4 regions of the Desulfosarcina variabilis str. Montpellier genome follow, and region 4 is predicted to be linked to each of the others. Evidence: riboswitches for the same ligand, from Rfam matches in the RefSeq annotation. Region 4 holds a riboswitch; each other region holds the start of a gene.
The links. A riboswitch is a leader RNA that binds a small molecule or an ion and turns the genes downstream of it on or off. The one in region 4 is predicted to bind cobalamin.
Positions count from the first base shown of each region.

Region 1 (7,719 bases), 4.0 Mb from region 4:
GTGTCTCAGTCTTCGCGAGAACCAGATCGTCTTCCTAATGACATCCTGCCTGCGATTGGGATCGGCTTTGTGTGGCATAATGGGTCCCTGTTGCTATACAGTGCCCATCCAGAAATGGCTAATTCGCCTGCTAAGACGCAAAAAGTGTAACGCTATCTTTCCCGTTACTTGAGGCTTCACACAAGGAATAATCATAAAATTTTAGTACCTTAATGCGCCCGAACCATTTTTTAGGCGTGGTAAAATAATGTCACGTTTCCATCGTATTTCATTATTTTAAATCACTTTATGCCGTTGCGCCGTTAGTGGTTATTAGAAAAACGATGCATCGTTACGTAATCGGCTACGCGAACGCGTTTAACAAAAGGTAAGATGTCGGTTTGATAGGTTTTGGGGGAAGGCTAATATGCCGCAGAGTGAAGGAAGAGATTATTTTTTGGAGCCTACATGGGATGAAGATTGGCGAGAAAGTCGACCACCAGATTTAAATCGACGAAGCTATGGCCCAGTTCTTTGGCTTTGTCGCGGCAATCCGTGCAAATCTCCTTGAACTTTCTCATATCTCCCCTGGTGGCAACGTAAATCTGTTCGATGGCTTCAGATTCAAAATCTTTATATTCCAGAATGAAATCCTCGACAACGATGGGATAGAGAATCAAGGTTTTCAATCGGCTGAGGATATCCGGATGCTGGCTGGTTAAATAGGTTCTCACCTTTGGCAGTCCGGCCAGAACGATGGGTACATGCGCGTCCATGATTCGCTTCAGGTAAGGCCAAACCCTTTTGCCGATGTCATTGGCCTCGTCGATGACGATGTAATAGTCGGTCAGGCTTCTGATCAGTTTCAAATGGTGGTGGGTGCGTTGGTAAGTAGCCACCGCTTCGTAGTTCAGCCCTTGAAGGATGGAAGCCAAAATTTCATGCACATTGCAAAGCGACTCGACCCATACGCCTTGAAGCTTTTTGGGTTTGAGCAGTTCAAGAAAACGGGTTTTCCCGACGCCATATTCGCCCTCGATCAATACGCTCTGTCCCCGGTAGATCCGGTTGTATACCGCGGACAGATAGGATACTCGGCGCTTGTCATTTATAAAACTTTGTTTTCGCTGCATGGGGCATACTCAACCAAAGGGTTGTTTGACAATTGTCTTTCGCAATCCAAAATGAACGCATTGAAAAGCGCCTTGCCGGTGATGGCGTCAGGCTGGCGTAGTTTGATCGCGTAAGCGATATATCGTTTTCGATTCTGTCGGTAGATGGCTTTGGCGGCATCGAGGGTCAAGCCCCGAAGGTGGATGTCAATCAATCGTGGCCTATCCACCGCCATCTTTTTCTCCTGCAGATAAGCGCTGATCAATTCGACCGCGTTGGGTTCGGCAACTGCCTGGTTGACCGGCTTTTCGTAGGGTTCCCGTCGCAGCGCTTCACCCAGCAAGATACCGTTTTCTTTATGCTCGAAGATGAACAGCTTGTCGCCAAGATCGGAGATATACACCTTGGTACTCTTGTGGCGGCTGAAGTGTTGTGCACCAACGGCCACATGGTAGGTCTGATTATTGAAGGTGATGATGCCTTTCGCTCCCACGGTGGCCTTGATCTTGTCATAGCCGTATTTGGCGAAATGGCGTACGTCATCCGCACCGAACGTTAACCGTTCGCACTGGGCAAGGCCGGCGTCAAATTTTTCCTTCGGCACCCAGGCCGATGTTTTACCGTTCACAGAATAATAGTGCTTTTGCTCATTGTGCTGCCGGCGATAGGATTCGAGCAGGTCGCTTTGGCGCAGCGTTTCAAGATCGATGTCAAGATAGGTGACGGTGATTTTTTCCTTCTTGCCGTTTCTGTAGATATAGCCCGGTTCCGTCTTGGCGATGCGATCTTCAAAATGCTTGATGATCCGCATTTCAAAATGATGAATGCTGCGATGGGATGACTCCAGATGTGCTTTGTCCTTGGGCGCATGGATGCGTGAGAAGTCCGGTTGCAGATAAAACCCGCCTGGCAATGAAAACTTGATGTTCAGTTCGTTGATGGGGCGTTTCAGGTTGACAAAACCCTTTGCATTGTCCGGTCTCAGCCGTATCTTTTTTTGCGGGAAAGGGGTGCTCACCAAAAATTTACTCGAACAGGTCCACCGCGTTTAGACTGCTTTCGCTAAAATAGGCTTCAAGCACGAGCATGAAGCGTGATCCGGTGTCAAAAAAACTCGATCACCTGGGGCTTGGCCCAGGCGCCCTTGCCCCAGCGAATCTTTAAATAGCGAAATTTGCACCCGTCCATCTGAATCAAGTCGAAAACCGGTTCGTCCTGAAAGCAGACGCCGGGATCCGCCTCTTCCTCGAAGTCCGGTTTTTCCAGATAGACCTTGAGGTGGGCTTGCCTGGCAAAACGCCTTAAAGCGCCAAGTGAAATTTTGCGGTTGAACTCTTGTTCGAGCCAGGCGTGGTAATTTTTGATGGTTCGTCCATGGCGGGTGATAAATACAAAACGATCGTCCAATGGATCGCTGGAGGCCTTGACCATCTCGATGAAGCGTTTTTTGGATTTTTTCGGTTAAGACCCGGCGGCGGCCGCTGCACTTTCTGCCTTCCATGATGCCTTGGCTGGCAAGCAGCAGTGGTTTGGGAATGACGCCGGTCTTACGGTACTGATCCATGTAATATTTTTTGGCCCTGCGTTTGGCGCTGCCGGTCTTGTCCATGATCTTTTTGTGCAGCAAGATCAGAAAACGTTCGTCCATGGGCAGCCGTTCAAAGTCTTTGTCTTTCATGATGTATGATTTTCTCTTTCATCACTTTCAGCCAGAATAAAGCAGTTTGTCTGGAGGTCGTTTGCCAATCGTCGTTTTGCGCCGACCGAATCTGTTCCAGCATGGCCATTACAGCCGCTTTATAGTCAGCGCTGATGATATCGACCATGGGCGCATTCGCTTTTTTGACGGGCTTGTTTTTTGAGGCTTGGTAGGCCAACTTTCGAATATTTTTGGCCGTAAGCGCCATGCCGGATGCGATAAATGCACGCCAAATATTGCGTTGATCCTCTTTTGTAAAACGCGCTAAGACCCTGGCTTGGTATTCATTTTCCGGAAGGATGCCGTCGCCAATTGGGGACAAATTGTCGATGACATTTGCGGCCTTAATCAGGCGATATGCCTGGGATCGGGCCATATCCCATCGTTGTTTGACATAGGCTTCAAACGACTCGAACAGCAAATCGCGAAATAATCGATCGTCACGAATCTGCTTTAATGCCTTACCGGTTTGGTAAAAATGGTGTTGATTGGCAGCGATGATATCTTCCAATTGGATGAGTCGATTATCAGCCATCTGTTTACCCGATGCTCATCCGTTTCCCGATATCGCCCAGCAGTTGATTCAATTTTAGCCGCTGGTCTGTAGGTGTATCCGGTGTGTCAGGCAAAAGGGTATGCAAATATTTAACGCTGTCAACGAATCCAAGACCTTTCACGGTCATGACCAAATCAATCGGGTTGAAGTTTTTCTCGCAAAGAAAGCACCTGGCAAGATTGGTCTTGGGGTTGGTCGCGGTTTGAAATTCATTGCACAGCGGGCATAGGAACCGGAAAATACCTTCGATCACTTTAGATGGAATATGAAGCTGTTCTTTGATCAGCCAGTCAACCGGGATTCGATTGCGCAGTTGAAACAGCTCTCCCCCTGTAAACCGTCGTTTCATGATAATGCCTCCTTATCTGCGTGAAAAATTCTGTGAAAAAGATCTTACCCATAGCCACGGCGAGGAAAATGGCTGACAATTTCACCTGTTCGACCGCAAAAATGGCAGCGGCATCGAGAACCTATGCGAAAATGTACTGGATTTTCTTCCCGTGACAGGACCGTACCCCATTGCCAAGGGCCTGTAGTAGTATGATCATCCATATTTTTTGAAGGTGGATTGATTTTCCGATGCCGCCGGCGGTTTTCGGCCAAACAGTGGGTCTTTTTGCCTTTTGGGGTTTGACGGTAGCGTCGCTGCGCTTTTCGGCGGGACTGGAGACGACCGGCGATGCGGCATGCATCGCAACAATAAGCATGCCCACGAAAGCAGCGCCGGCACATACAAAAAACGTTTTTGCACCAACGACAGGATATTTGGATCAACTTTAACATCCGGCCTTGAACGTCGCCGGAGTTTAAAGTAATTTACATATTGAACATCCGGCCTTGATACGGAGTTCACCTTGAAAGCCCGGAAGGGATAGTTCCGGGCTTTCTCTTCATTTTCCTGGACCATACGAATGCCCCATTACGGTTTACAATAGAACTGCAGAAAAGACGATTGCCAACGGGAGCTATTACAGCGGGGTAGGCGGGGTACGTTTATTCATTTTTGGGGCGGGGTATCGCTGCGGGATAGTAGAACCAACCGTTACACTTTTGCCGCATAGGCGAGGTAGGCCGTTACACTATTTTTGTCTTAGCATTCGCCCGATATCGGCGTTGCGCGAAAAATTTTATCCTCGGAATATCAACTATATGTACCCCAAGGGCACTTCCTTCGGGCGCCTGTGGTAAAATTTTTCGTACGCCTTGATCTCGACCAAATTTTCCTATTTCTGGACGGACACTAGGTAGTTCGTTGTACCCACCGTGCGGCCACTGTTTCGAATGGCTGACCACACCTGCCCGAACCATGTTCATGTCAACATATACGATGTTGTGCAGTAGATGCTCCCCGGTCTCGACGGCCGTAGCATGATAGTGATCTTCCCAAAAAGCGCCTTTTCTCTTTTTCCTCCGGTTACAGTCTTGCCCCGTTCTTCAATAGCTTCCTATCTCCTCCATTTTCGTATTAAAGTGTCTTCGGAGGTGAAATACTCTGCCGCGACAAAGCCGTACCCACCCCCATTCGTTTATTCTGAAGCGTCTGACGATTCTTTTCGACGAGAAGGGCATGGCCGGTGTTCGCGTATGGTGGAAATGTAATGACATGTTTGCCAGCATGATCATAGAGGCGCATGACAAAAATCGAAACGGCAGATTCGAGTAAGCAGCATAATATAAATGAGATAAGCAGCCAATGACAATGGTGATTGAATCCCAGGCATTTTTTATAAAAACTTGTTCTTGACAATTGTCTTGAATTGGAGCAGTAAATGGTTCATGTAAGGTGCCACAATTGCTTAATAGGGAATCCCGTGCAAATCGGGAGTGGTCCCGCCGCTGTGATCGGTGACGAAATCTGCCACAGCCACTGTCCAGAAAAAATCGGACGGGAAGGAGCAGAGAGTAGGTTGAACCGAAAGCCAGAAGACCTGCCTTGCTGATTACCGACCAGCTGCGGTGTACAGTGATGGGGCGGAATTAACGGGTTGTAAACGGATTCAACTGTCTGCAAGATAATATTTATGTTGATCCAGATGTGGCTTTAGCAATTATCAACCCGCCATAAGCTTCCCTTTTTTATCACACTATCCAAGCGCACCATCCACCATGCTTTTCGGTAATTTCTCCATGATGAACAATATCGTTCAAGAACCATGTTAAGTACTTTGTCTTTAAATATTAGATAATTAATTGTCTATGCCACGACAAAGGAGAATTGCCATGTCCCTGAAATGTCCAGTAAAAATTTATCGGACGGAATCCTACCCTGGCGGAAAATCCAATGCTCCGGTCTATGTTATTCAGGATGGGAAACTCTACCGCACGGTAGATCATGAACTGGGGTGGTCAGAATCTCCTGACTACGCGCTGCGATCGGATGGCCTGGTTTTCCGGACCATCCACCACACATTGGGAACCAGCGATACGCCTGACTTTCGGTTGCAGGAGAAAGGGTGCCTGTATCGTACGGACCATCATCCAAAAGGCGAATCCATGTTTCCGGTATACGAGTTGAGAGACTGACGCTTATACTACCTATTGCCCATCCACGAATAGGAAATTGTAGGCGTACGATGAATGTCATTCAGCGCAACAGGTCCAAGTGCGCCAGGGGTTCGCGCGATTATGTGTGTCCACGCTATCAAAACCCAAGATGGACAGTTATTCCGATGATCCGCCCCTGTGTATCGACTATGATATGGCGCTTTCTGCCGCAGACTTTTTTTACTTGCATTATACATGCTGTTGAATACGGTAATCAGGTTTACTGCTTATCCTGCTTTGAAATGATGAAATCGGGAAAATCGTTCGACCGGTTGCAATGAGAACTTGACATTCCGTATTCGATAAATTAAGAGAAGTAGTGATTAAAAGAAGGTCGAAGCCTTCTTTACTTCGTTCATTCGTAACAATTAAAAAGAACTTGTAATAACAATGTAAGCCATGAAGGTTTCCTTTTTGTAATGGGGGGTTGATTTTGTGGCTTTTTTATTTGAGTAATGCCGAATTTGGTGGTGAAAAAAGAAATTAAAGAATGCAAAAATGAATATGATGAAGAACTCTCCCCAACTTATTTGGATCGATTCCCATAATTACTCGAGAATCGGTGATCCAACGAGCGCTGTCGATTCCTTTGAGGCCCTCAAATCCCTTTTATGATTAACGTTGGTGAGAAATAAAATAGGCTAAAAATGACCGTTTAAATTTAGGAAATAAATTTTTTTTAAAAAAGGTTGGTAGGGAAAGCAGCTCAATCCCCTGCAAGGTATCCAAGCTGCTTTCCCTGTGAAGCCTCCGGTGGTGGAGTGCGCTTCGTCTTTATCCATACAATAAAGGCATAATCCTGTCAATCGCCTCCTTCTTTAAACCCACCAGGCTAACAATATTTAATTTTTTAAGCGAGCGCCCGATTTTTAGCACCTGCATGTAAAATCATGGGTTGATTAACGTTGGTGAGAAATAATAAACGGTTTGCCATGGTGGAAAATCAGAAGGAACCATACGCCATTGACACCCCAACTTGATTATATAACGGAGGTACCCAGCGTCTTAACAGGCTTAAGTAGTGATTAAAAGAAGGTCGAAGCCTTCGTGAAGGGGAGAGGAATGGGGGCTTGCCGGTGGATTGATAAGTGCCCGCGCGACGCCCGTCGTTAAACTTGGATTCATTCCTCCTGAAGCGGATCTATCATTTCCCTGCCACCGATAGACCCCCATTTCTCAACCCCCACCTTGAACTCTGGCGAAAGTGACCTTTTTGCCCTGGTAAGGCATAAGACGCGTAATTGGGTTTTTACCGATCAGTTATTTAAACGTTGAACAATACTCAAACGAAGGAGAACGATCACATGCATCAAAAGGTAACCGTTGTGGGAGCCGGCAATGTGGGCGCCACCGCCGCGCAGCGCCTGGCCGAAAAAGAACTCTGTGACGTGGTGCTAATCGATATTGTCGAAGGCGTTCCTCAGGGAAAAACCCTGGACTTGACCGAGGCCGCGCCCATTGAAAAACATGATGCCAAACTGACCGGAACCAACGGCTATGATGCGGCCAAGGATTCGGATGTGGTTATCATCACGGCGGGCATCCCGCGCAAACCGGGAATGAGCCGCGACGATCTGATCAAGACCAATGCCGGGATCATGCGCTGCGTGGTTACCGAAGTCAGCCATCAGGCACCCAATTCGATCCTGATCATTGTCAGCAATCCCCTGGACGCCATGTGCCATGTGGCCCATGAAGCCAGTGGCTTTCCCAAAAACCGGGTAATCGGCATGGCTGGGGTTCTCGATTCGGCACGTTTTCGGGCTTTCATCGCCATGGAACTGAAGGTTTCCGTGGAAAATACCCACGCCTTCGTCCTGGGCGGACA
Region 1 is NZ_CP159846.1:1,699,804-1,707,522, forward strand. It holds gene Dvar_RS07555 (Imm49 family immunity protein) at 1-172, shown strand, start outside; gene Dvar_RS07560 (AAA family ATPase) at 444-1,112, opposite strand; gene Dvar_RS07565 (hypothetical protein) at 1,088-2,110, opposite strand; gene Dvar_RS07570 (hypothetical protein) at 2,197-2,523, opposite strand; gene Dvar_RS07575 (DNA methylase) at 2,751-3,326, opposite strand; gene Dvar_RS07580 (hypothetical protein) at 3,331-3,696, opposite strand; gene Dvar_RS07585 (hypothetical protein) at 3,818-4,054, opposite strand; gene Dvar_RS07590 (DUF1007 family protein) at 4,840-5,010, shown strand; cobalamin riboswitch at 5,112-5,298, shown strand; gene Dvar_RS07595 (hypothetical protein) at 5,568-5,870, shown strand; gene Dvar_RS07600 (transposase) at 6,780-6,875, opposite strand; gene mdh (malate dehydrogenase) at 7,196-7,719, shown strand, end outside.
Region 1: linked by a shared signal. The riboswitch ahead of Dvar_RS07595 (hypothetical protein) and the one ahead of Dvar_RS25595 (FecCD family ABC transporter permease) in region 4 are both predicted to bind cobalamin.

Region 2 (7,719 bases), 4.5 Mb from region 4:
TCAAGCTCCTTTTCCTGGTCGGCGCAATCCTTGATCGTGGCTTCCAGGACCGGTATCTGGGCTTCAATGTCTAGTTGCCTGGCAACCGCCGCCTCGGCAAGGTCATCGCGTTTGTTTTCCAAAGCCAACTCTATTTTATCGGACAAATCCTCGTGATCTTTATTTTCCGCCATCAGCCTGTTGTTGGCGAGATGTTTGTTGGCAATCACGCGCCCCAGTTCGGCACGCACGTCGTCAATGGCCGCATCGATTTCGCGAATGGCCTCTTCCATCACCGTTTCGGGGGCCGCGTTCTCAATGGCGTCCACGAGAGAATTAAAGCTCCCACTGATGATGCGGCCAATACGGTTAATCAAACGTTCTTTCATGGCAACGGTCCTTTCTTTTTATTTTTTGGCCAGGATGATCTGGCTCAGTTCGAGAACGGGTTTGATTTTAGTGCGCATGATTTCCGGATCGTAACAGGCGCATTGCTCGGTAATGGCCAATTGTAATACCGACTCCATGAGCCGGATCAGTCGCTCGGCAACACCTTGTTCAAGCTGAAACAGCGCTTGGGGTGGATCTTGATCATCTTGTGCTGAAGTAGACGAAAGCAGGAAGGCCAGGGCATCGGGAATCCATTCGGTCAACCGAGTAATTAACTCGGAATGAACGTTGTTTTCAACCTCTGCTTTTCGAATTTTGCGCAGACACGGCTGTACCAGTTCCTGGATGTGTTGCAACCGGCTGGCGTAATCCTGTTTTCGGTTTGAGCGCAGTTTGGTGTCGGCAATAATCGCCCGCAGTTTGTCACTGGGCGTCTTGGCATCATCGATGGTCAGCTGACTGATGAATTCTGCATCCTCCTGCGAGATTCGGGCACTGATGGTCACTTGTTTTGAAGGCATATTTTACTCCTTCGGCCTAATAGCGATTTGTGTTTAATGGAAAGTTGCAAAAAGACTTTTCGAGTCTATGTAAAGACATAATTATTCAAATATAATCGTTTGTCAATAAAGATATGCAAATGTATACATATGAAAACAATGTGGCGCGACCAGCTATCAGTTCAAGCTTAAAAAGGAAATAATCGTTGGGGAAAGGCTTTACGGATTCATCAGATTTGGCTGATGAAATTTTCCAGAAGTCTCCTGAAAATCTTGATTTCCGCTTCGGAAAAACCGCTGGTGCACTCCCGGGTAAGTTCCAGGTGAAAGTTGGAGTGGCGCCGGTAGTGTTTTTTGCCAGTATCGGTCAATCGGATCACGTAAGAACGGCGGTCCTCCGGGTTTTGTATCCTTTGGACGAGCCCTTTTTTTTCCAGATTGTCGATCATCACAGTAAGTGTCCCGGTTGTCACGCCCATTTTGGAGGCCAGATCCTTCATCTTGATCATATTGTTAACGCCGAGGATTTCTATGGTGTGCATCTGGGACAAGGTGATTCCGCTGCCTTCGACAATGGATTGTTCCCACGAGGACAGCTTTTCATAAAATTCAATGATCAGGTCTGATAATTCTTTCACAGGTCGTGCCCCCATGTGATTGATCGTTGATGGCTATCCATAACAACGGATTCATTCACATTCTTACACCATCTGCGAAAGAAAAAACAGGTTTGACACCCACAAGACAAGCGCATTTGAGTGATCTGTTTTCTGTGCGCGGCTGGAAGAAATGTCACATCGTGGATGGCCGTGCCTCGAATTTTTTTGAAAGATTAGGATGCGGCCCGAAACTGATCAGAACCGCATCTATATTCGATCTGTCCGTTTTTCATGGCGTAGATATCCGTTGTGGTCCGCGCCAGAAAATCAAATTCGTGGGAGACCACCACATAGGCGATATCAAGATCGTTGAGCACCCGGATGATTCGCTCAACGGTCCGCTCGTCCAGGCCGGTGGTTGGTTCGTCCAGCAGCAGGACCTGGGGCTCCATGACCAGTACCGTGGCCAGGGACACCAGTTTCTTCTCCCCTCCGGACAATTGGTAGGTGATCCGGTTTTCGAATCCGCTTAGATTGAGGGACTCAAGCATTTTCCGGGACAGTGCCACTGCTTCTTGCGGAGATTTACCCATGTTGAGCAGACCAAAGGCCACATCCTCGATCACGGTGGGGGAAAATAGCTGATCATCGGCATTTTGAAACACAAAGCCCAGTTGCCGCCGGGCCTTTCTAAAATCTGTTTCTCCATGCATGGTTTTGCCGAGAATTCGAATCGTGCCGGATTCGGGTTTGTTCAGCCCCATGAGCAGATGCATGAGGGTGGATTTGCCGCAGCCGTTGGGGCCGATCAGGCCCAATCGCTGTTCTTTGCCCAGGCAAAAGTTCAAATTGTTCAGGACGCGTCCCCGGCCCGGATAGGAAAAACAGATGTCCTTGAGGTCAATCAAAATAGGGTCGGCATCAGCCATTCCATTCCTCCCAGTAAAATCAGGGTTAGCAGTAGATAACCGGCCCAGATCCGATCGGTGGAGGAGAAGGAAAACTGATGGATGCAGTAGAATTTTCCTTTAAACCCCCGGCACAGCATGGACTGATAGACCCGTTCGGCCCTTGCCAGGGCGCGGACCAGGAGCATGCCGAACAGATAGGCATAGGTTTTATAGGTGTGCAGGTTGGTACCGGGAACAAATCCCCTGACCCGGATGGCCGTGCTAAGCCGCTGGTACTCCTGTTCCAGTACGAACACATAGCGGTAAGCGATCAAGAGCAGGTAGACGATTTTCCGGGGCATGCGCAGCCGGTTCAGTCCATGCCCCAGGGTGGCAATGGACATGGTGGCGATCAGGGCGATAAACACCATCAAAATGGCATTGGATTTGAGTGTGATCCGGGCGGCCAGGAGCAACCCTTCCCGGGAGCAGGCCACTGGCCCCAGAAGAAATGCAGGGGGGGGGGCGAAGGTGATGGGCAGTACGAGGAAAAGCAGAATATTGAAGATGTTGATGGTCGTCAGCCGTTTGGCGACGTCCTTTAGGGGCAGTCCGGACGTCAGTACCAGGATTACGGACAGAGTCAGGCCGGCGAGCAGCGTGGGAAATCCCATGGACACGGCCAGGAGGAACGAAAACAGCGTGGCAAAGACAATCCGCAGACGTGGATCAAGGCGGTGGAGTATGGACTTGCCCTGGGCAAAGGCTTCACTTAGCATGCGTTGCTCGTTTTCGTGATTCAGGCTTTTTTGCGCCGATAGCTAAAGTACGTTCCTTATACGGTGGTGCGGGGCCCGGGGTACCTGAAAATCCAGGCAGTGAATCCGGTTTGACCTTTTTAAGAAATCCGATACAAAATGCAGTCACAATGCCTTCGATTACCATCACGGGAAGGTGGGCGGTTACCACCAGGGTGGCCACCTCAACAAAATGTTCTTCAGTAAAAAGAAGGGAAATCGCGACCATGAGGGCAGTCAGCAGGACTGAAAATGCCCCGCAGGTAAAGGCCGCGACCAGGGCCATACCGGAATCTTTTTTTACTAAGTTGCCGAACAGGTAGTAACAGATAACGGCCGGACCGGCCACATTCAAGGTGTTCACCCCGAGAACGGTAATGCCTCCAAACTGAAAAAACATGGCCTGCAGGGCCAATCCAACCAGGATGGCGGGAAAGGCTCCCCATCCAAGCAGCAGTCCCACGATGCCGTTGAGAAGGAGATGGACACTGGAAGGGCCGATGGGCACGTGGATCAGGGATGCCATGAAAAAGGCCGATGACAGGATGCCCACCTGGGCCATATGGTCATAGTCCAGTTTTTTCAATCCGATAGCAGTGCCTAATACTGTCAGAGCGCCGCCGCTCAAGAGAACCGGTGCCGAAAGCACACCTTCTGATATGTGCATAATCTTTCACTCCATTGATCGGGCTGATCATGTTTATAAACAAAATTGACGAACGCAACAAAGTCAAAACTATGAGGAAGAAAGTGAGAACGGCAAATGCCTTGAAGAAAAGACGCTATGAGCGAATACACAGCCCTTGTACGAAGAAGGACAGGCTGTATCGATTTGCCGGCAAACTTAACTCCCGAAGCTATGACCGGTGTAGGTATTCAGGCAGGTTTTCTGACTTTCCCGCGCTTTCGAGCGCCTTCCCATTTCAGCTTTATGAAACAGTGGCCTGATGCTCGAGGGCGTTCCCGACATTGCCGGGTAGGATCACAGCGGCGGATCCGCCTCCGATTTTCACGGAGTTCCCTGTTGGTTTTGGTTAAAACACCTGAATACATTACCCTTTTGGGGGCTCGGGCCGATCCGGCAGCTGCAGCCGGGCTGAACACCTAAGGATGCAGCGCCGAATCGATTCGCCGACTAATTATTAGAATTGGTCTATTTTGTCAATCTGTTCGCTGGGAACAGGGCTTAAGGGCGCAGGTAAAAAATGATTACCCCATCTTGTTTGCCCTTTTAATTACATCGAAAGCGGGGCGGGATTGACTACTAAAACGGGATCGACCATTTAAATTGGTTTCCCGAGTAAAAGCGATTGCCGATGACATCATAACGACCAGGATCGATCCGACGTTGTGTGCGACGGCTCCCATAATCGGCGATAAAAGGCCTGTTATTCCAAGACAAATGGCAACCAGGTTTATGCCCAGGCTAATGATGACATTGATTTTGATCGTTCGTGTCATTTTCCGGCTTAAACGAATCAGAAACGGCAGTAGCGAGATACGGTCCTTCATCAACACGATGTCGGCGGTGGCAAGGGCCATGTCAGACCCACGCAGGCCCATGGCAACGCCTACCGCCGACGCTTTAAGGGAAGGGGCATCGTTCATGCCGTCGCCGACGAAGACCGTATCAAGGGAATTCGTTTTTTGAATGATTCCCATTTTTGTTTCGGGTTTTAAACGGTAATGGTAATCGGTGATGCCGATCTCATCGGCAACTCGCTTCACAGCGTTTTTTGAATCTCCAGATAGAATGGACATCCGGGTTACCCCCAGTGCCTTGAGTTGACTCACTGTCTCTGCCACATCGGGTCGGACGCGATCGAGCATGGCGATTTCACCGGCATGGTTTCCATCTATTGTAACCTGAACGATGGTTTCACCTGTGGCACTGTCGGTTTTGCCGGCACCCATTGATACAACGCTGCCGTCGACCATGGCGTTGACACCGGAGCCGGGAACAGCGGCCACGTCAATGGCTTTTTTCTTTTCAAGTCCCATTTTGGCCGCTTTTTTCAAAATCGCATGGGCGATGGGATGGGTGCTTCCCTGTTCCACGGCGGCAGCCATCGCCAATAATTTCTCTTGGGTAAATCCGTCCGCCGGCCGGATTGTCGTGATAACCGGTTTACCGGCGGTGAGGGTGCCGGTCTTATCAAAGAAAAAAGATCGGGCCTGGGCGATTTTTTCAAGGTAGCGGCCGCCTTTGATCATCATACCGGATCTGGCTGCCCGGCCCACGGTCGCGACAGTCGCAACCGGACCAGCCAACAAAAACGAGCAGGGGCAGCCCACCACCAATACGGTAATGGCACGGTTAATGTCCCGGGTGAAAAAGTAGGTCAATGCTGCAATCGTCAGAATGATCGGTGTGAAATAGCCTGCATAGCGGTCGACAATTCGCGTGCTTTCAATTTTGCTGTTTTCGGCATGTTGGATCAGGTCGATGATACGGCCGATGGTTGCATCACTTCCCGTTCGACTGACGATAAGTTTAATAAAGCCGTCGCTGTTCACGGTGCCGGCAGACAGCTTATCTCCCGGCCCTTTGAATACGGGAAACGCCTCGCCGGTCAGCAAAGACTCGTCAATGGCGCCGGATCCTTCAGTGATATGGCCGTCCACGGGAATCGTATCACCTGCCCTGACGATTGCGATTTCACCGGTTTCAACGGCATTGATGGGCTTGGTTTGTGTGCGGCCGTTTTTTTCAATCAGGGCCGTCTGCGGATTGGCTTTGACAAGGGTTTCGATGGCTCCTCTGGCTCTGTCACTCACCGCTTCCTCGATAAAGGCGCCGAGTACCATGATGAAGGTACAGGAATTCTGTTGGATGTATGATTAATGATTTTGGAAATTGAACAGATTTCCAACCACCATCGACCCGGCCAACAGACACTCGAGTCCGAAGGGCAGGTAGCCCCCAAAGCCTACAATGGGCATTTCAAAGATGAGGAACCGCTGAACAAAAGGAACCGCGTAGGTCCAGCGGGCCAGGCTGTAGTAATTCCACAATTCCCAGAAAAACCCACAGATCAATGCGGCCAGGGCCGGCACCACCAGCGGGCGAAAGTCGCCGCGTCGCAAAGGATGCAGCAGGGTCGGTTGGCCGGCAAGGGCTTGAAGGGAGAGAATGATGAGAAGCGGAGAGACCCAGAGTAAAGCAAAAAGCTGATCCGGAAATATTCCGATCAGGGCCAGGCCGATGGCCGACACAGCCAGTGTGATGCGGGGCAGCCAGACCGATGCCGGCAGGCTGATGGCGCGGCCGTGGGTCAGTCCTTTTGAAAGGGACGGGAAGGTGAGTAAAAGTTCGGTCATGCTGATTACGGCGGGTAGTACCGTGGCAAAGGCCAGGGTTGAGAAAAAACTGTATTCATAAGGACTCATACCCTCGACCCCGGTGTAGTACCAATTTTGCACAAAACGATTGAAGTATTCGAAAACCCACCAGAACATGGCACTGGCCGGAAACAGCAGCAGAAATTTCAAGGGGCGCCGAACCAGCAGGCAACTGCCGCTGCGTTTGACCACAAGGGCGCTGATGAAAAAAATAAAACCGGTCCACAGGGGTTGGAAGGTGTGGCGCTGAAAAGGCTGGAACCAGGTGAAGCGCTGCCAGGCGAAAACCCAGAAGAGCAGGCATAAAACCAGTCCTGCCCAGCCCCACCAGGGAAAAGGAGTGGGAGGAAGCGGCTTGGGAACCATCTTTTTGGTGTTGACCCGGCCATAGACCAAGGCAACCGCCAGCCCTCCCATCAACAGCAAATTGGCCGTGGCAAAGAAGATAAACCAAGGCCAGGAGAAACCAGCGTGTTGGACATACCGGGTGGTCGGCGGGATTTCCAGGTAGGGCAAAAGGTCGTATCCGGCGGCAAGGATGCCGACCAGGGGCAGGGCGGCCATCAGCATGGCGATCGTCAACCATTGCCACAGCGCGCCATATTTATGCAACTGACGGCTCACGGGTAGTTTATCCTGATGTTTATACAAGCGATTAGAATATAAAAACGTATGTACAGGTTCCCGGGCGATTCCATAAGCGGCTCGAGATCAAGGCTTGCGAATCCCGAGGAGGGAGGCGTACATAAAGTACTCCGCAGTGACGAGGGAGCCGCGTAACGCCGATATCGGGGCGCTTATGGGATCGCTATTATTGAATCCAGGAGATGACCACCGTCCCCAGCACCAGGGCGATGATTCCGATCAGCCGGTACCCCTGATCGGACAGGTTCACCAGCCAAGCACTAGCGGTATGGAAAAAGCCTGCGGGATTGAAATAAATCAACAGGCCCTTGGCGATGGCCAATCCACCGATCAGAGCAATGAACCCGCCGTGATTGGTCGACGAGGCGCTCAGCAGTAACAACACACCCACGATCAGCGGAATCAGGGCCAGCCAGATGCGGTTGACCTGACTCAACAGGCGCTCGATCGATGACTTGTACGTATCCGTATAGAGAATGGCGAATGCGCCGGCCGCGATCCATGCAAAACCCAGTGCATAAATGATGTATTTCATGGGATCCTCCTTTCCTTAATCGTTTAGCAGTCAAGTGACGGT
Region 2 is NZ_CP159846.1:544,470-552,188, forward strand. It holds gene Dvar_RS02475 (PspA/IM30 family protein) at 1-368, opposite strand, end outside; gene Dvar_RS02480 (hypothetical protein) at 387-890, opposite strand; gene Dvar_RS02485 (MarR family winged helix-turn-helix transcriptional regulator) at 1,100-1,507, opposite strand; gene Dvar_RS02490 (energy-coupling factor ABC transporter ATP-binding protein) at 1,702-2,397, opposite strand; gene cbiQ (cobalt ECF transporter T component CbiQ) at 2,373-3,137, opposite strand; gene cbiM (cobalt transporter CbiM) at 3,127-3,822, opposite strand; cobalamin riboswitch at 4,017-4,217, opposite strand; gene Dvar_RS02505 (heavy metal translocating P-type ATPase) at 4,365-5,963, opposite strand; gene Dvar_RS02510 (hypothetical protein) at 5,997-7,121, opposite strand; gene Dvar_RS02515 (hypothetical protein) at 7,309-7,677, opposite strand.
Region 2: linked by a shared signal. The riboswitch ahead of cbiM (cobalt transporter CbiM) and the one ahead of Dvar_RS25595 (FecCD family ABC transporter permease) in region 4 are both predicted to bind cobalamin.

Region 3 (7,719 bases), 2.6 Mb from region 4:
CAAGGCGGCAGCCTTGGCAGTGGTTTTATCTTTATCCTTGGTCAATTGATCTTCTCCTACCGCAATTCCTGAAAATACCGTAACGATAAGTGTCATTATCAGTATTAAAATCGCTGCTCTCCATGATTCCATATACAGACTCCATCTCTCTGGGGTTCGTTCAATGTATTGAGAATTGCTTTCTATATCCTTTTCAAACAGCTCAAGCTCTGTCTGCCGGTTTACTGCCAAATCCTAAGGTAAAGAATGGTTTCCTTAAACGTTTATCCTAACATTTAATTAGGCTTGCCGTTTTACACCCAAGTCTTGCGTGAAAACAGGCAACCGTTTGTAGTCGGCACAGGGGCAATGCACGCCGGTCTTTACCAATTAATCGATACTTCTGCGAAATAGCTGCGTTCCCGGCCCAGTTTGTTTTCGAAGTATTCCTCATCAAAAAGGTTGTCTACGCAAAACGAGATGGCCACGTGATCGAACGGTGATAACGTCAGCTTGCCTTCCCACAGCCAGCACCTGGAATAGCCGCCGTAGACATCGTCGATGTCATCATTGTTTGTTTGCGTATAGATTCTTCCCAGGTAGCGACCCATCAGGCCGAGGGTCAGAAAACGATAGGTGATGTCCGTTCCCAGATTGATGGTGCTTTCGGGCATGTAAGTGATTCGCTTGCCCTCCATCTCAGGGTCGTGCACATTCTCTTTAATTTCGCTATCATTGTAGGTGTAGTTGCCCCAGACGTTCAGCCAGTCGAATGGCGTTAGGGATGCCTCCAATTCGAAGCCGTCGATGGTCGCCTCGCTGGCGTTTTCCTTAAACCGGTCATTGCCGACTTTGTAGTAGTAGATCAGATCGGAGATATCCTGATGAAAGGCGGTAGCCGACACTTTCAGGCTGCGCTTGAAAAAGTACTGGGCCACACCCAGTTCATAGTTGATCAGGGTCTCGGGGTCCATGTTCGGGTTGGAATTGACCGTCCCGTTGCCCATCCGATAATTGCGGTAGAGTTCATACAGCGATGGTGGACGGAATGCACGGCCGACCGAGCCTTTGATCACAGTGTCCGCCAGCGGCCGCCAGACCGCGGATATTTTCGGGTTGATCGCCGAATCATCGCGCTGATCGAAGGTTTTTATTTCATCGCCGATGACCGCCTTGCCGTCATAGGTTTCCCAGTAATCCAGCCGGGCACCGATGAACAGCGACAGGCTGTCCAGGAATTGCCACTCGTCCTGAAGATAAAGCGCGTAGAGCCTGTCCTTGCCTTCGGTGATGTCGCTGCGCGGTCCGGTCTTTGAATCCTCATCGCGGTAGTAGGTCAATTCATAACGGCCGCCGTCGAACCCGTCATAACGAAAGGACACTCCGGAGGTGAGCAGATGGTTGTCACCGATGGAAATATTGGTTTGAATATCACTGAACCAGACATCCGAATCAAATTCCTTGATGAAGCCGTCAGCATTGTCATATGTTTCACCCTCTCCCACCAAAGGCGTTACGTACCACTGATACTCATGGTGGTAGCCGACCTTGGCGCTAAGGCCGACGGCACCGAAGATTTCCTGGTAAGTCAATAAATAAGACGGGGTTTCGCTTGCTCCTGGGCCTGTGGTGATGTAGTTGGCAAGGGAGACATCGGCTGCCTGACCGTCGCCGGCATCCACACTGCCGTCATAGGCCGGGTTGCCTGCAGCGTCCACGAGATATGTATCCGGGTGGTCAAATCCATACTCTCGGGATCCCCACTGAAAGTTGAAGGAGAGCGTTCCTGTATCGGTCAGATTTAAGACCGCATCCAGGTTGACATTCCAGCGATCGTAGTATTCATCACCCTTGTCACCGACCGCCCATTTGGATGTTCCGGACGTGTCTAAGGTGGCATATCCACCGGTCAGTGTCCCCTCGCCGGATGAAATGCTGCGGGTGACCAGATCCTTGGCATAGCCGTCGGACTCTTCCATTTCATACCCCAGACGCAGGTTGAGTTTGTCCATGAAGCGGTTGCCCAGGGAAACGCTATGGTGGAGCGTTTCGTCGCTGCCATAGCCGATCTTTGCCACCGCCTCCAGCTGCTTGGGCGAATCGGTGATGATGTTGATCACCCCGCCCATGGCGTTGCCGCCGTACAAGGCGGACGCCGGGCCGCGGATGATTTCGATGCGTTTCACATTGTCGATGGCGATATTTTCCCATTTGATAAGCCCCCGCCACCCATTGTTCAGCGGCATGCCGTTTAGCATGACCAGAGTGTACTGCTGGCCCGAAAGACCCCGCAGCTGGCCGTTGAAAATACCGACCTCATGGATCAAGGCATCCTGCAGGGTGTGAATGTTTCTGGCATCCAGATCTTTGCGGGTAATGACCGTAGAATTGCCTGGTGCACTGTCCACATCCTTTTCCGTTCGTGTGGCCGACACGACCAGATCATCCAACGCAGAGGCCTTGGTGCTGGTTTTATTTTTATCCTCGCGAGCCTCCTCTTCACCCCGCACAATTCCGGGAAATATCGTAAATGTACTCACCATCAACAGTAGTAAAAAAGCGCTAAACCCTGATTTCATAGGCAATTTCCATAATGATTTATCCAGCTATACCTATTCGCTCTCGCTTTGCTCGGAAACCGAGTAATCACCATCGGCCGGTGTAGGGGCACGGCGCGCCGTGCCCCTACGCGGCTGTCGTGACTTCGGAATAATTGTTTTGTTCCCAAAATGTTTCTTATAAAAAGGATTCGAGAAGACCTTCAAAAGCACCCGGAATTAAAATCAGCAAGGCGCTTTTGACGCCAGTCGACGCCATCAGCGCACCTCGAAGGTCAGCGAGGTGGTGTAGGAGTACTCGTCCGCCTCTTCCGGCTTGGGGTAGGGCGCCTTGTGGTTGGCCTTGAGGACCCACACACCGGACTGCAGCATTTTTACTTCACCCTCGCCGTTCGAACCGGTGCGGGTGCTGTAGGCCCAGACATTGTCCTGAGAGAATCCCACGTAGGTGGCGTTGATATATTCGGCAACGGGTTTGCCCTGGTACAACAGCTTGAAGCGGAAATAATCACCGACCTTCAGACTGGCAGGGTTGACCAGAGGCACGATCTCGAGGGCATCGCCCACGGGCTTTAACATTGCCTGGCTGTCGGTAGGCGCACCCACATTGATGATAGCCTTGCCATACATCCCGGTGTAGCGTGAGTGAATTACGTTTTTAAGGCCTTTGCGGGACTGGTGTTTGTAGCCGTCCACGGTTTTGGTCGAAAAGCCTTCCTTGCGATTGACCATGGCCAGGTAGGTCCCTTGAGGTAGCGGGCGCTCGGATTCGTATTGAAAACTGTTGAATGGCTTGATGGCAATGGTCTTGCCCTGCGGGTCGATCATGCTGATGCCGCCGAGCATATCACTACCTTCCAGAATGTCGCCGACCGGATTGTAAAAGGCGTGTCCCCAGCCGACCGTGAAGCGGGCCGCTTGATTGGCCTTGGGAGTGTAGTCGTGGGCGTTGAGCCACAGGAAGTGGGCCTGGGCAACAGTAGTAAGCAGAAAAATTCCGGAAAACATACCGGCCAAGATACTGGGTTTCAAATAGCGCATGGGATTTCCTCCTTTGTTAGAAATTCATGGTCAGTCCGATTTCAAAATAACGGCCGGCGTAGGGATAATAGTTGGTGTCCAGGCTGCCGTCATCATTACGTGTGCCGTAGGAATTGGAGTAGTACGCATCCTTTTCGTCGGTCAGGTTCTTCACCAGGCCGTGGATGGTAATGTCCTGCCACTGCACCTGGCCGAGAGATCCGCCGTCGAAGGTGTAGGAAAGCTTGAAATCAAGGGTGGTCACCGACGGCTGGACGACGCGTTCTAAATAGTCGACATATTGATCGTCCACATAGGTGAGATTGAACCAAGCGGTCAGATGGCTGGTCGGATAGAGGTTAACCGTAGCCGTGACCTTATGTTCCGGAGTGCGTGAAAGTCTATATCCGTCAACCGAAATGCCTGTCCGATAATCATCCGCCGGGTCATCCGCCCAGACATAGGAACTGTAGACCGCCTCCGGGTCATCCCATTTTGCATTCATGTAGCCGTAGTTCACGCGGTATCCGAGCCAGTGCCAGGGCCTGCCATCCAGTTCGATTTCAATACCCTTGTGAACGGCTTTGCCCAGATTGACGGCACCGATAGAATTCCACTCTCCTCCTTCTTCATCAAATTTAGATTGAAAGATAAATTTATCATCGATGTCCATATAGTAAAGGGCGATGGAGTAGTTGAAAAATCGGCTTAATTGCTGTTTGAAGCCCACTTCGTAGGTGAGGATATCCTCTGGTTTTAGATTGCTGGGGTCATTTTCCGGATACTCGTCATTGGCCTGGGCCGACATGCGGGTGTAGTCGATGTTAGGATAAAAATAGGACTGGCTGACGGTGAAATAGAGATTATCCTGGCCGCTGAAACTATAGGCGGGGGAGACATGCCACGATGTTTCACGGTAGTTGTTTTCCACATCCGGGTCCTCCGGGTATTGATTCTCAAAGCAAAGCTGCACATCATCGTAACGCACGCCGGTCTGGAGACTGAAATGATCAAAAAGTCCCAGATCATTGACCAGGAAAACACTTTTTCGATCGATGGCAATATTAAGGTCGTATTGCTGGATTTCATCCTCCCGCCGTGTAGTGTCGTCCAGAAAGGGATAGGAGCGTACCTGATCATAGTCGTGACCGTCATACTCGACTCCCAGGGTCAGGGTGTCCCAATAATTGGCCCCGGAAAACTTATAGCCGCCGGAAACCTTGAATGTCAGTCGGTCTTCATCATAGTCACGCAGATAGCTGCTGGTGTCGTTGCCATCGGCGTAGGTCGGGTTGTTTTTGTTTTTTTGGGAGAGGTATTCTGTCTCATTATGCATGAAGCTGAGCAGGGATTTGGCGAACCAGTGTTCCTTCTCGGTATTAAACTCGGCGAACCCGTCGTATATCTCGATGTCGTAGTCATAAGGGCTCAAATTATAGGTGGGATCGTCCGGATCATTGGGCGGGGTGTTGTCACGCGGATCACGGTCCCATTGCCATTTTTTCAAACTGGTAAGGGAGTAATAATCCTGCTTCTGGTATCCCCCGCCGAAACCCAGCCGGGTCTCTTCGTCAAAGTTATACCCGGCCTTCAGATTGACGCCTTTGCGTTCGTCATCCGTGTGGCTGTAACCGTCGCCGCCCTGGTTGTTGGCGCTGATGCGATAGTCGATAGCCGACTGCCTGCCCCAAGCTGAGACATTCTCGCTATGAAGCCCCCATGAGCCGTATTGGGCCTTGATGCGCTGGCGATGACCGTCTTCCTTGGCCCGCTTGGTGGTGATGTAGATGATGCCCCGGGAGGGCTCGGCGAATTGAACGCCTGGTGTCTTGATGACCTGAATCTGTTCAACGTCGTCGATATCCACGAAACCAAGATCCCCATAGCCGATTCTGCCGATGGTGATTTCACGGCCATCCACGTAAACCGTGGCCCCTCTGGAGTGCGGATAGGCCGTGCCGCGAAAATTGTATTTGGGCGTGGCCGGATTGGTCGTGTCATTGGTGATGCCGGGCAGCCCGTTGATGACATCGGCCACGTTGGTATAGCCGCCTTTTTCAATGTCCTCGGCGGTGAAGATGTTGACTGTGCCGGGCGTGCTTAGCACCTTGACCTCGCTGGCGCTATCCGAGACCACCATCTCATCCAACACCGTTGTCTTTTCCTCGGCCATCCCCATCGTGGGCCAAATCAGCATCAGGATCAGCCCCAGCGTGGGCGCAGTGCGCCTGATCGTCATGTTCATTTTTTGCGTCCTTTCTATTTTTCGCAGCAGATTGAAAGAGAATTAAAGCCAACGTCGATTCCACATTGGGATCGGCTACAAGTTGAATTGTACCTCGGCAAAATAACTGCGTTCCCGGCCGATCTCGTAAGCGTAATATTCCTCGTCAAAAAAAATCCCCGCGTCCACTATTGGACGCGGGGATTCCGTTTTAAATCCCTTGTATAACATTATATTACCGCAATTTACCCCATCACCCGGGGGCGATCGCAGTCAATCGATGGGCAGGTCTTCTGGCTTCACACACTTCTCGGCGGTCTTCCCATTCAAGCGATGTCGAACAGTGACCCAAATTGCCGGAAAGCTCACTTTGATTATACCAAAGCATATGTGTTACAGCGGCGGGTCCGCTCCCGTTTCTCACGGGATTCCCTATTATGTCCAAAGCGGACACCCATGATTGGTGACGCGATTGTTCTACCAAAAATCAAACGCTGACACATAATAAAATTGGTTTTTAATTGTCAAGCGAAAAGATCAGTTCATAGTGACTAAATGTATCTGCTATTGACACCCATTTTTCTCTTCACGCAAAGCTTCAAAAGCATAAGAGGACTTGCTGGTAACCAGCGGAATATCCATTGATCATAGAGAAAAACGAGCATTATTATTGACGATCAGAACCTAAAGCACAAACCGGCGCCAAAGGTTCGGTCTGCCATCGGGAACCCCTCGGCGTTTTCATATTCTGAATCAAAAAGATTGTTCACATAGAGTGTTAAAACCGCATCCTTGATGAATCTGCGATTTTTAAAAAGCGTCTGTTCTATCCCAAAATCAAACACATGATACGCATCTATGGGATAGTCATAGCAGACCCAGTTCCCTGAGTTTGGTGGAACTTCTTCGTTGACATGAGAAATTTGTTCATCCTGGAATTTATAATCCAGCATAAGCAGGGTGTTCTCAAAAAGATTGTAGCGAACACCTGCGGTTACCCGGTTTTTGGCCCGATCTCCCAGCTCAGCGCCCTGCGGTTCCGGGCCCTTGCTCTCCCAGTCATGATAGGCGTAGCTGACATACAATGAGAGATCATCAAGAATATGCCCGTTGAGTTCTACCTCCACTCCGTTTTTATGTACCTTTTCAAGGTTCATCCGAGTATTGCCATAGATGGGAGGTGTACCCCCATATTTGCTATAGTTACGCGATACCACATAGTCTTTTATTTCATAGTGGAAAAAATCGACCTTGATGTTGATGTCTTGCCAAATTCTTCTTGAAAGGATGAAATCATAGCCAACGCCATGTTCGGGATCGACCTCGACCCCCACGCCCCCGGTTCAGACGATGCAATAGGATATCGGCGTCCATATCTTGCTGACACCAGCGGATATGGATGTGTCCCTTAACGCATCAGAAAGATCATCGAGTTCATAGGTGGCAAAAAATTTCGGTACCACCTGATCATAGTCCTTTGCGACAAAATCCTTCTGGACCTCAGGGTTCCTGTATTCCTGGGCCTTCTCGTTCCAATTCCTCCAGTTAATTTCAACCATCTCATATCTCAACCCTGGCATGGCGGAAAGGCGTGGAAAGATTTGCCATTTATCTTGAATATATAATCCGGACAGCGCGATGATTTTCTGATATTTTCCGCGGGATTCAGGCCGGTCCCAGGATGCCAGCCCGAGGTTTCTATATAGATTGTTCATGTCATAACCAAACGTTATGAGATGATCTTCAAAAAGCTGTATCTCATCCTGGATTCTTCCTCCCCACTCTCTCCATTTTTCATCTCTGGATGATACTCTTTCAATTCCTTGGGACTCATCATCTGCGTCGATATAATCCCATTTTTCGCCGGTATGATGCTGTTGGTGGTAATACGCTCCCAATGACCAGAGCCCAAAAGGCGTCGGTTGATTGTAATCCAGT
Region 3 is NZ_CP159846.1:8,252,680-8,260,398, reverse strand. It holds gene Dvar_RS37320 (TonB-dependent receptor) at 1-45, opposite strand, end outside; gene Dvar_RS37315 (TonB-dependent receptor plug domain-containing protein) at 363-2,558, opposite strand; gene Dvar_RS37310 (DUF4198 domain-containing protein) at 2,796-3,578, opposite strand; gene Dvar_RS37305 (TonB-dependent receptor) at 3,595-5,802, opposite strand; cobalamin riboswitch at 6,047-6,254, opposite strand; partial or broken gene Dvar_RS37300 (TonB-dependent receptor) at 6,459-7,719, opposite strand, start outside.
Region 3: linked by a shared signal. The riboswitch ahead of Dvar_RS37305 (TonB-dependent receptor) and the one ahead of Dvar_RS25595 (FecCD family ABC transporter permease) in region 4 are both predicted to bind cobalamin.

Region 4 (7,719 bases):
GCATCCGCTTTTAATGGCCTTGACACCGGCGCTGATGGCCTCAGGATGCAGTCGAACCATCTGCTGCCATTCAAAATCGGCGCTGGTATGGATCATTCGCCGCACCACCTGCCATTGATCGCTGGGGAAGCCATGGTCCCCGGCCTCGCCATCGATGATTTGAAAACTGAGTCGTTCGATCTCTTGTGGTTGCATGAATATTTTCCTTGTCTACTATTTATGAATTCGAAAAAAAGCCAAAAGCCACTTTGGGGTCTATTTTTCGGCCCACTGCCGGCAAGCTGCAACAAACGCATGCGCCGCCTGCGGACAACTGCCCAGGTGCAGGTGCACATAGCTGCCCAGTGTCTGATGGTTCAAAAATCCTTCGTGGGCCTTTTCCAAGCCCATACGGTCGGTCAGGCGGTAAACGGTTGTGGCATTATCGTTGCCTTCCACGATGGTCGAGTAGTGAAACTCATGCCCCCGCATGGTCTGCCCAATCGGCCCCAGCGGGGTAGCCCGGGTCTGGGTCACTTCCCGGTATCCCAGTGCCTTGCGCCGATCCAGCATGCGCGTTGCAAAGGGCAAACAGCCGGTCATGGGAAACACATGGCCCTTGATATCGCCCATCTCACGGCACAGGTACATGAAACCGCCGCACTCGCCGTAGATCGGCATCTTCATGCGGCTACGGGCCCGCACCTCCTGTCGCAACGAACAATTATCCGCCAGGGCGGTCGCATGCAGCTCCGGATATCCCCCGCCGAAATAAAGCCCGGCCAGATCATCCGGCAGGCGAGCGTCGGTCAACGGTGAAAAATAGACCAGGGTCGCACCCGCCGCCTCCAACAGCTCAAGATTATCCGCATAGTAAAAACAAAAAGCCGCATCCCGGGCCACCCCGATGCGAACAGAATCATCTGATCCGGGGGCGGGCGTGACCGGTTCATCGTCCGGAAAGGCATCGGGAAGCTGCGCCAGCAAAAAGTCGAGGTCCACGGCGCTTTCGATCATATCAGCCAGACGCCGGCAATGGTCTGCCGACAAATCGTGATCCTCACTGGTCATCAGGCCCAGATGCCGCTCGGGGATGGCCACGTCCATATCCCGCCTCAGGCCGCCCAGCACCGGCATGCGCACATGGCCATGGGCGGCCTCCTTGAGGTAGGCCAGATGGCGCGGGCTGCCCACATGATTGAAAAGCACACCCGCAAACGAAAGCGCGTCGTCAAAGCGTTCGTACCCCTGTACCAGGGCCGCGGCACTGCGGGCCATGGACCGCGCCCCCACGACCAGTACCACCGGCAGGCCCAGCCATTTGGCCATCTGGGCCGTGGAACCGGCCTCGCTGCGGCCTTCGTATCCGTCGAACAGCCCCATCACGCCTTCCACAACGGCAACGTCAAAGCCCTTTGCGTGCCGCGCAAAAACCGACTGGTTATAGGCTTTTGAGAGCATCCAGCCGTCCAGATTGCGGCTGACCTGGCCGGTAACCCGGCCGTGATGGCCGGGGTCGATGAAATCCGGCCCCACCTTAAACGGCGCCACCGAAAGCCCTCTGGCCTTGAGGGCGGCCATCAATCCCAAGGTGATGGTGGTTTTTCCGGCGCCGCTGTGGGTGCCACCGATTACAATGCCTTTAATGGGGGACCTCCTCTTGCGATATCAGACAAATCGATCATTTCTGGATGGGCACTATCGGGTGCCCAGTTCTGCCGACCGCAGTATCTGCCGGCCGGCCTCAACGTAAATATCAGGATAAAGCAGGCTGCCGATGCGATAGATGCCTTCGAGCAACCCCATCGTAGGCCGGGAAACAATCGTCTCATCCACCAGATAGACCTGCCCCGTCTTGACGGCGTTGATTACCTGAAAGCCCGGTTCGGCAATGATTTCCTCGACCGACACCTGATTCATGGCACCCTGTTGGGAAAAAAATACGTCGATTTCCCGGGCGTGGGAGAGCAACCGTTCCTTGCCATACACGGCGATGTTGTTGTTCTCCCGCACCGGTGCATCAGCCGCGACATTGATGCCCCCGGCGGTTTCCAGCGTGAAAACGGCCATGGCCGTAGGCGCAAAGGTTTTCATTTTACTGTGCATGGCCTCGAAATACACCCGCTTTCGATGCTTGACCTGGCCGGATAGTGTCTTGAAATCCGCCACGGCCTGATGAAATCGACGGATCATCTCCTCGGCGCTGGCCGCCTGTCCGCTAAGCTGCCCCAAACATCGCCAATAGGCGTCCAAATGCGCCACACTGGTGGGCTGCATGGAGGCCACCGCAATCCCGCTTTTTTCAAGGCGCGCTACCAACCGGGGATACCCGCGCTCAATCATGGGCCGGATTACCACCAGGTCCGGCCGCATAGCCAGAAAGCGTTCCGGATCATCATGATAGGAAAATACCGGCTTTCCCGCAGCCATTGGCATCGTTTTCGATTGGCCGTCAATTCCGATGAGCCGCTGGCCAGCACCGAACTGCAGCAGGTTCTGCGTATGCGCCCCGTATAGTGAAATAATGCGTTCAAACGGCGCCCGGGCCAGAACCGCATCATCCAGTAAAGGCCCATCGGCCATCACGGATGCGCCTGACCACAACAGCCATATGGCCATGCCAACGCCCCAGAAATACCGTTTCAACACCTCCCCCCCCTTTTGTAACGGACCTGCAACCGGCCGGTGAAATCATCCACCGCCACCCGGGCGTCAATATCAAACACCGTTTTCAGGTTTGCCGGTGTCAGCACATCTGCGGTGGGACCGGCGGCCACGACCCGCCCGTCTCTGAGCATTATCAGTTCCTGGCTGTAGGCCGCGGCAAGATTCAGGTCCTGGAACACGCCGATGACCGTGCGCTGTTGAACACTGACCAAGTCGGCCACAAGGTCCAACAACGTCAGTGCATGGCAAACGTCCAGATTGGCGGTCGCCTCATCCAGGATCAGCACCGGCGTATCCTGGGCCAGGGCCCGGGCAAAAACCACCCGCTGGCGTTCCCCACCACTCAGGGCGGTGACAGGACGATCCTTGAATGTCAATACATCGCAATCGGCCATCACCTGCTGCACCCGCTGTACGTCGTCCGTTGAGGGCACGCCGAAGCGAGGCATATGCGGATAGCGTCCCATGAAAACCATCTCTTCCACCGTAAACGGGAAATTGATCCCGTAATCCTGGGGAACCAGGGCGATCTCTCTGGCCAACGTGCGGCGGTCGTATCGGTCCAGGGAACAGCCGGCATACCGCACACTTCCATTCTGGGGAATCCGATGCCGACAGATCAAATCCAGCAGCGTCGTCTTACCACAGCCGTTGGGCCCGATGATGCCGGTAAACCGTCCGGCAGGCAGGTCCAGATCCAAACGGTTGAACACCGGTTTGCCGGGATGGGCAAAGGCAACCCCCTTGAGTGAAAAACTCACGTCTAAAATCCCCTGGCGCCGGTCTGCCGCTTGCGGAACAGATAACAGAAAAACGGACCGCCGATCAGTGCCGTAAGCACGCCAATGGGGATCTCGTGGGGCAACACCGCCCGGGTAATGGTATCGGCCCAGGTTAGCAGGATCGCTCCGCTCAACATCGAAAACGGCAGCAGCAGCCGGTTGTCCGGCCCCACCAGCGTCCGCATCATGTGCGGCACCAAGAGTCCCACAAAGCCGATAATGCCTGATACGGCCACGCAGCCGGCCGCCACCAGGGAAGCCGAAATCAGCAAAATCCATGGTACTCGGCGGGCATCGACGCCCAGCGAAGCGGCCGCGCGCCGTCCCAGACAAAGCAGATTCAAATCTTTTGCGTAAAAAAGAAACACACCTGCACCAACGGCCAAAAACACGCTGGTCAGGCCCACATCGGTCCATGTCTTGGATGCAAAGCTGCCCATCAACCAGAAGATGATCACCGCCACCTGCTCGTCGGCCACAAACTTCAAAAAACTGATTCCCGCCGAGAGGATGGCCGCCACAATAATCCCGGAAAGGATCAGGTTGTTGGCGTTGGCCCCACCGGCCGACGAGCTGAGGTAAATCACCAGCATCAGCGTGGCCGTGGCGCCCAGAAACGCAAAACAGGGCACGCTGTAGGCCCCGGCCACACTCAGGTTGAGCAGCAGCGCCAGGGCCGCGCCAAAGGCGGCACCGGCGGATACCCCCAGCGTGTAGGGATCGGCCAGAGGATTGAGCAGGATGCCCTGAAAAACGACCCCGCACAAGGCCAACCCGCCCCCCACGGCCGCGGCGGTCAATATTCTCGGCAAGCGGACATCCATAATGATCACCCGCATCAACTCATCCAAATCGGCGGTCCATGACGTAATTCCCGTCAGGTGCGCCCCCACAACGCGCAAAACGACCGTCCAGTGAATTTTCATGTAGCCCATGCCGGCGGACAGACTGATCGTGATCAACAGCACCAAGGCCAACAATATGAAGAAAAGCCCGCTATGATGCCTCCGTTTGGCGATGGGTTCCTCATTCATGGTAAAAACGAAACAGTCATCAATCTTGCGGGTTTCCCCAGTTAATAAAACAAAAACCCTTCAAACCTGATACCTGGTATGAAGGGTTGCACCCTGTCTCTTGGCCCTCAACGCTATCGCCGGCTGGAATCCTTTACCAAGAAGGTTTCTCCGGTAAAATGAAAAGGCAGGTCTTCTGGCTTCCCCTAAACATTGAGCGCCTTCCCACACCGGCAACCCGGAAACAGTGGCCTATGGCCCAACGCTCCTCGTCTGGTCTGAATGACAAGGTGAGGGTTACAGCGGCGGGACCGCTCCCGGTTTTCACGGGATTCCCTATTAAGCGCAAGCGCACCTTATTGTCCGCTTGTAGGGTATAACCGTATGCGATGTCAATGCCAAAGGGCGTAAAAAATCAACCCATGGTTGAAAATATCGCCTTAATAATGATATGTTTAGATGTTAGCAGTTCACTTTTAGCGAAGGCACATGTGAATGAGACGATTGACGCGATCTTTCGTGGCATCCGGGTCTTTTGAGGTGGGTAAGAAACAGGAATGTGTGTTGCAGGCATTTCTGGGGACCTGTGTGGGCGTGGCGGTGTTTGATAAAGTTGCCGATGTGGGCGGATTGTTCCATCTGCTGCTCCCCGAACCGGCCAGCACCGGCAGCACCGACCAGCCTGAAAAATATGCCACCACTGGAATGCCGTTGTTTTTGAAGCAGTTGATGGATCAGGGCGCCACCCCGGCAAACATGAACGCCGTTGTGGCCGGGGGTGCCCTGGTAGGACCGGTGACGCCCCAGGACATTCATTTGGACATTGGCGGCAGAACGGCCGAAAAAGCCTATATTGCCCTGCATGAAGCGGGAATCAAGGTAGAACGATCGGAAACCGGGGGTTTTTTTACCTGCAGCATTGAGCTGGATATGCTGCACTGGCAGTGCCGTATCGAACCTTCCGGGTTCGACGCGGTTGGGCCGTCAACCCCTGAGTCGTCTCCAACCAAGGCGGAGATTCAGCACGCGATCGAATCCATTCGCCCCATTCCCCAAGTGGCCTTGAAGGTGCTGCGGATTATCAAAGAGGGCGATTATGATATCCAAAAAATTACCGAAGAGGTAAAAAAAGACCAGGTCATCAGCGCCAGAACCATCCAGCTTTGCAATTCTGCGATATTCACCAAACGACACGACGTGGTCAGCCTGGATCACGCCATAGTCTTCCTTGGCCAGGAGCTTTTCATCAAACTGGTTATATCGGCCGCTGTAAAAAGCTATTATGACCAGTCCGGCAATGGGTACAGCCTGTGCAAAGGCGGACTGTATCACCACGCCATCGGCACCGCCATGATTGCCGAGAAAATTGTTGGCCTGACGAAAAATATCCCCCCGGCCATCGCTTACACCGCAGGTTTGCTGCATGATATCGGCAAGGTTGTGCTGGATCAGTATATTGTCGCTGCGTATCCCATGTTGTACCGTGAATTTCAAAACAAATCCGCCGATCTGATTGAGGCCGAAACACACATCTTGGGGTTGGATCACACCCATGTGGGAGGACTGCTGGCCAAAAAATGGTCGCTGCCCGCAGCGCTCGTGGATGTGATCCGGTTCCATCATGAACCCGAAAAAAGCCACAACGACAGGCCGTTGACCACCATCGTCTATCTGGCGGACCTTCTCATGTCACGTTTTCACACTGGCCTTGAATTGGAGCGCATTGGCGCGGCACGGTTGATTGAACGGTTGGCGACGCTCGGTCTTGCCCCAGCCCATTTCCAGTCCCTGGTAGACTTGATACCCGATAAAGTGTTTGAACCGGTCGAGGAAAAATCAGAAGAAAACAATGGATGAAAATAAACAGGCTCAGTTGAGGCGGCTGCCCGGTGTGGACCGTATTCTTGAATACGGCACCAACAACCAGCAATTTGACAATATTCCCAAAACAATTCTCATACCCTCTATTCGAAAAACGATAGAGGCTCTGCGCCAGATCATTATGGCCTCGGATAAAGCGCTTGACGAAGCAATGTTTGCCCTTGATGCCCTGGTCGCAAAGGTCTGCGATCATGCATCCCGGGCCATGGCGCTGCGCCTTAAACGCACCATCAATGCCACGGGTGTGGTGGTACACACCAACCTGGGCCGATCGCTACTCTCCCCGGCCGTTCTGGACAATCTGACGACCATCGCCAGTCGCTATTCCAACCTGGAATTCGATCTCAAGGCGGGGCGGCGGGGCTCCCGCTACAGCGCCGTCGAAGATATTTTGTGCGAATTAAGCGGCGCCCGGGCTGCCATGGTGGTCAACAACAATGCCGCGGCAGTACTGCTCTGTCTGGACACGCTGGCTAACGGGCGCGAAGTCATTGTTTCGCGCGGCGAACTGGTCGAAATCGGCGGTGCCTTTCGCATCCCGGACGTGATGGCCAAAAGTGGGGCCATACTGAAAGAGGTGGGAACGACCAATCGCACCCATGCGCGCGACTATGAGAACGCCGTCAACGAACAAACCGGCCTGCTGTTCAAAGCGCATACCAGCAATTACAGCATCGTGGGGTTTACGGCAGCGGTTGGCCTGAATGAGTTGGTGGCCATCGGACGCCGTCATCAACTGCCGGTGATGGAAGACCTGGGCAGCGGGACTCTGGTTGACTTTTCCCAATACGGGTTGACCCGGGAACCAACGGTTCAGGCGTCTTTGGACGCTGGGGTGGATGTGGTGACCTTCAGCGGTGATAAACTTTTGGGCGGCCCCCAGGCGGGGATCATCCTGGGCGGCAAAACGCACATCGACCGCATCAAGGCCAATCCACTCACCCGGGCCGTGCGGATCGACAAAATGACCCTGGCCGCCCTGGAAGGGACCCTTCAATTGTACCGGGACGAGTCCAAGGCCGTGCAGCAAATTCCCACCTTGCGCATGCTGACCATGCCCCTGGCCGCGATCGCGTCCCGTGCCGCCGATCTAAAGTCCCGCCTTGAAAAACTGGCCGACGGCAGACTGCGGGTCGACGCCATGGATTTGGCCTCCAAGGCCGGGGGCGGGTCCCTGCCCCTGTTAAACCTGCCCAGTCGCTGTATCGGGGTGTCGGTCGATGGCATGTCGGCCAATGGCGTTGAACTGTGGATGCGCCGGCACACACCGCCTGTGATTGGCCGCATCGAAAACGATCGGTTCATCATGGATCCCCGAACCCTGCAGGAAGAAGAGTTGGAAATGATAGAAAAGGCCTTTGCCAGAATGCTGGCTGACAAGGCCTCTAAAAGGTGAA
Region 4 is NZ_CP159846.1:5,674,428-5,682,146, forward strand. It holds gene Dvar_RS25575 (precorrin-8X methylmutase) at 1-195, opposite strand, end outside; gene Dvar_RS25580 (cobyrinate a,c-diamide synthase) at 256-1,626, opposite strand; gene Dvar_RS25585 (ABC transporter substrate-binding protein) at 1,678-2,628, opposite strand; gene Dvar_RS25590 (ABC transporter ATP-binding protein) at 2,622-3,407, opposite strand; gene Dvar_RS25595 (FecCD family ABC transporter permease) at 3,410-4,462, opposite strand; cobalamin riboswitch at 4,610-4,815, opposite strand; gene Dvar_RS25600 (HDOD domain-containing protein) at 4,937-6,298, shown strand; gene selA (L-seryl-tRNA(Sec) selenium transferase) at 6,291-7,718, shown strand.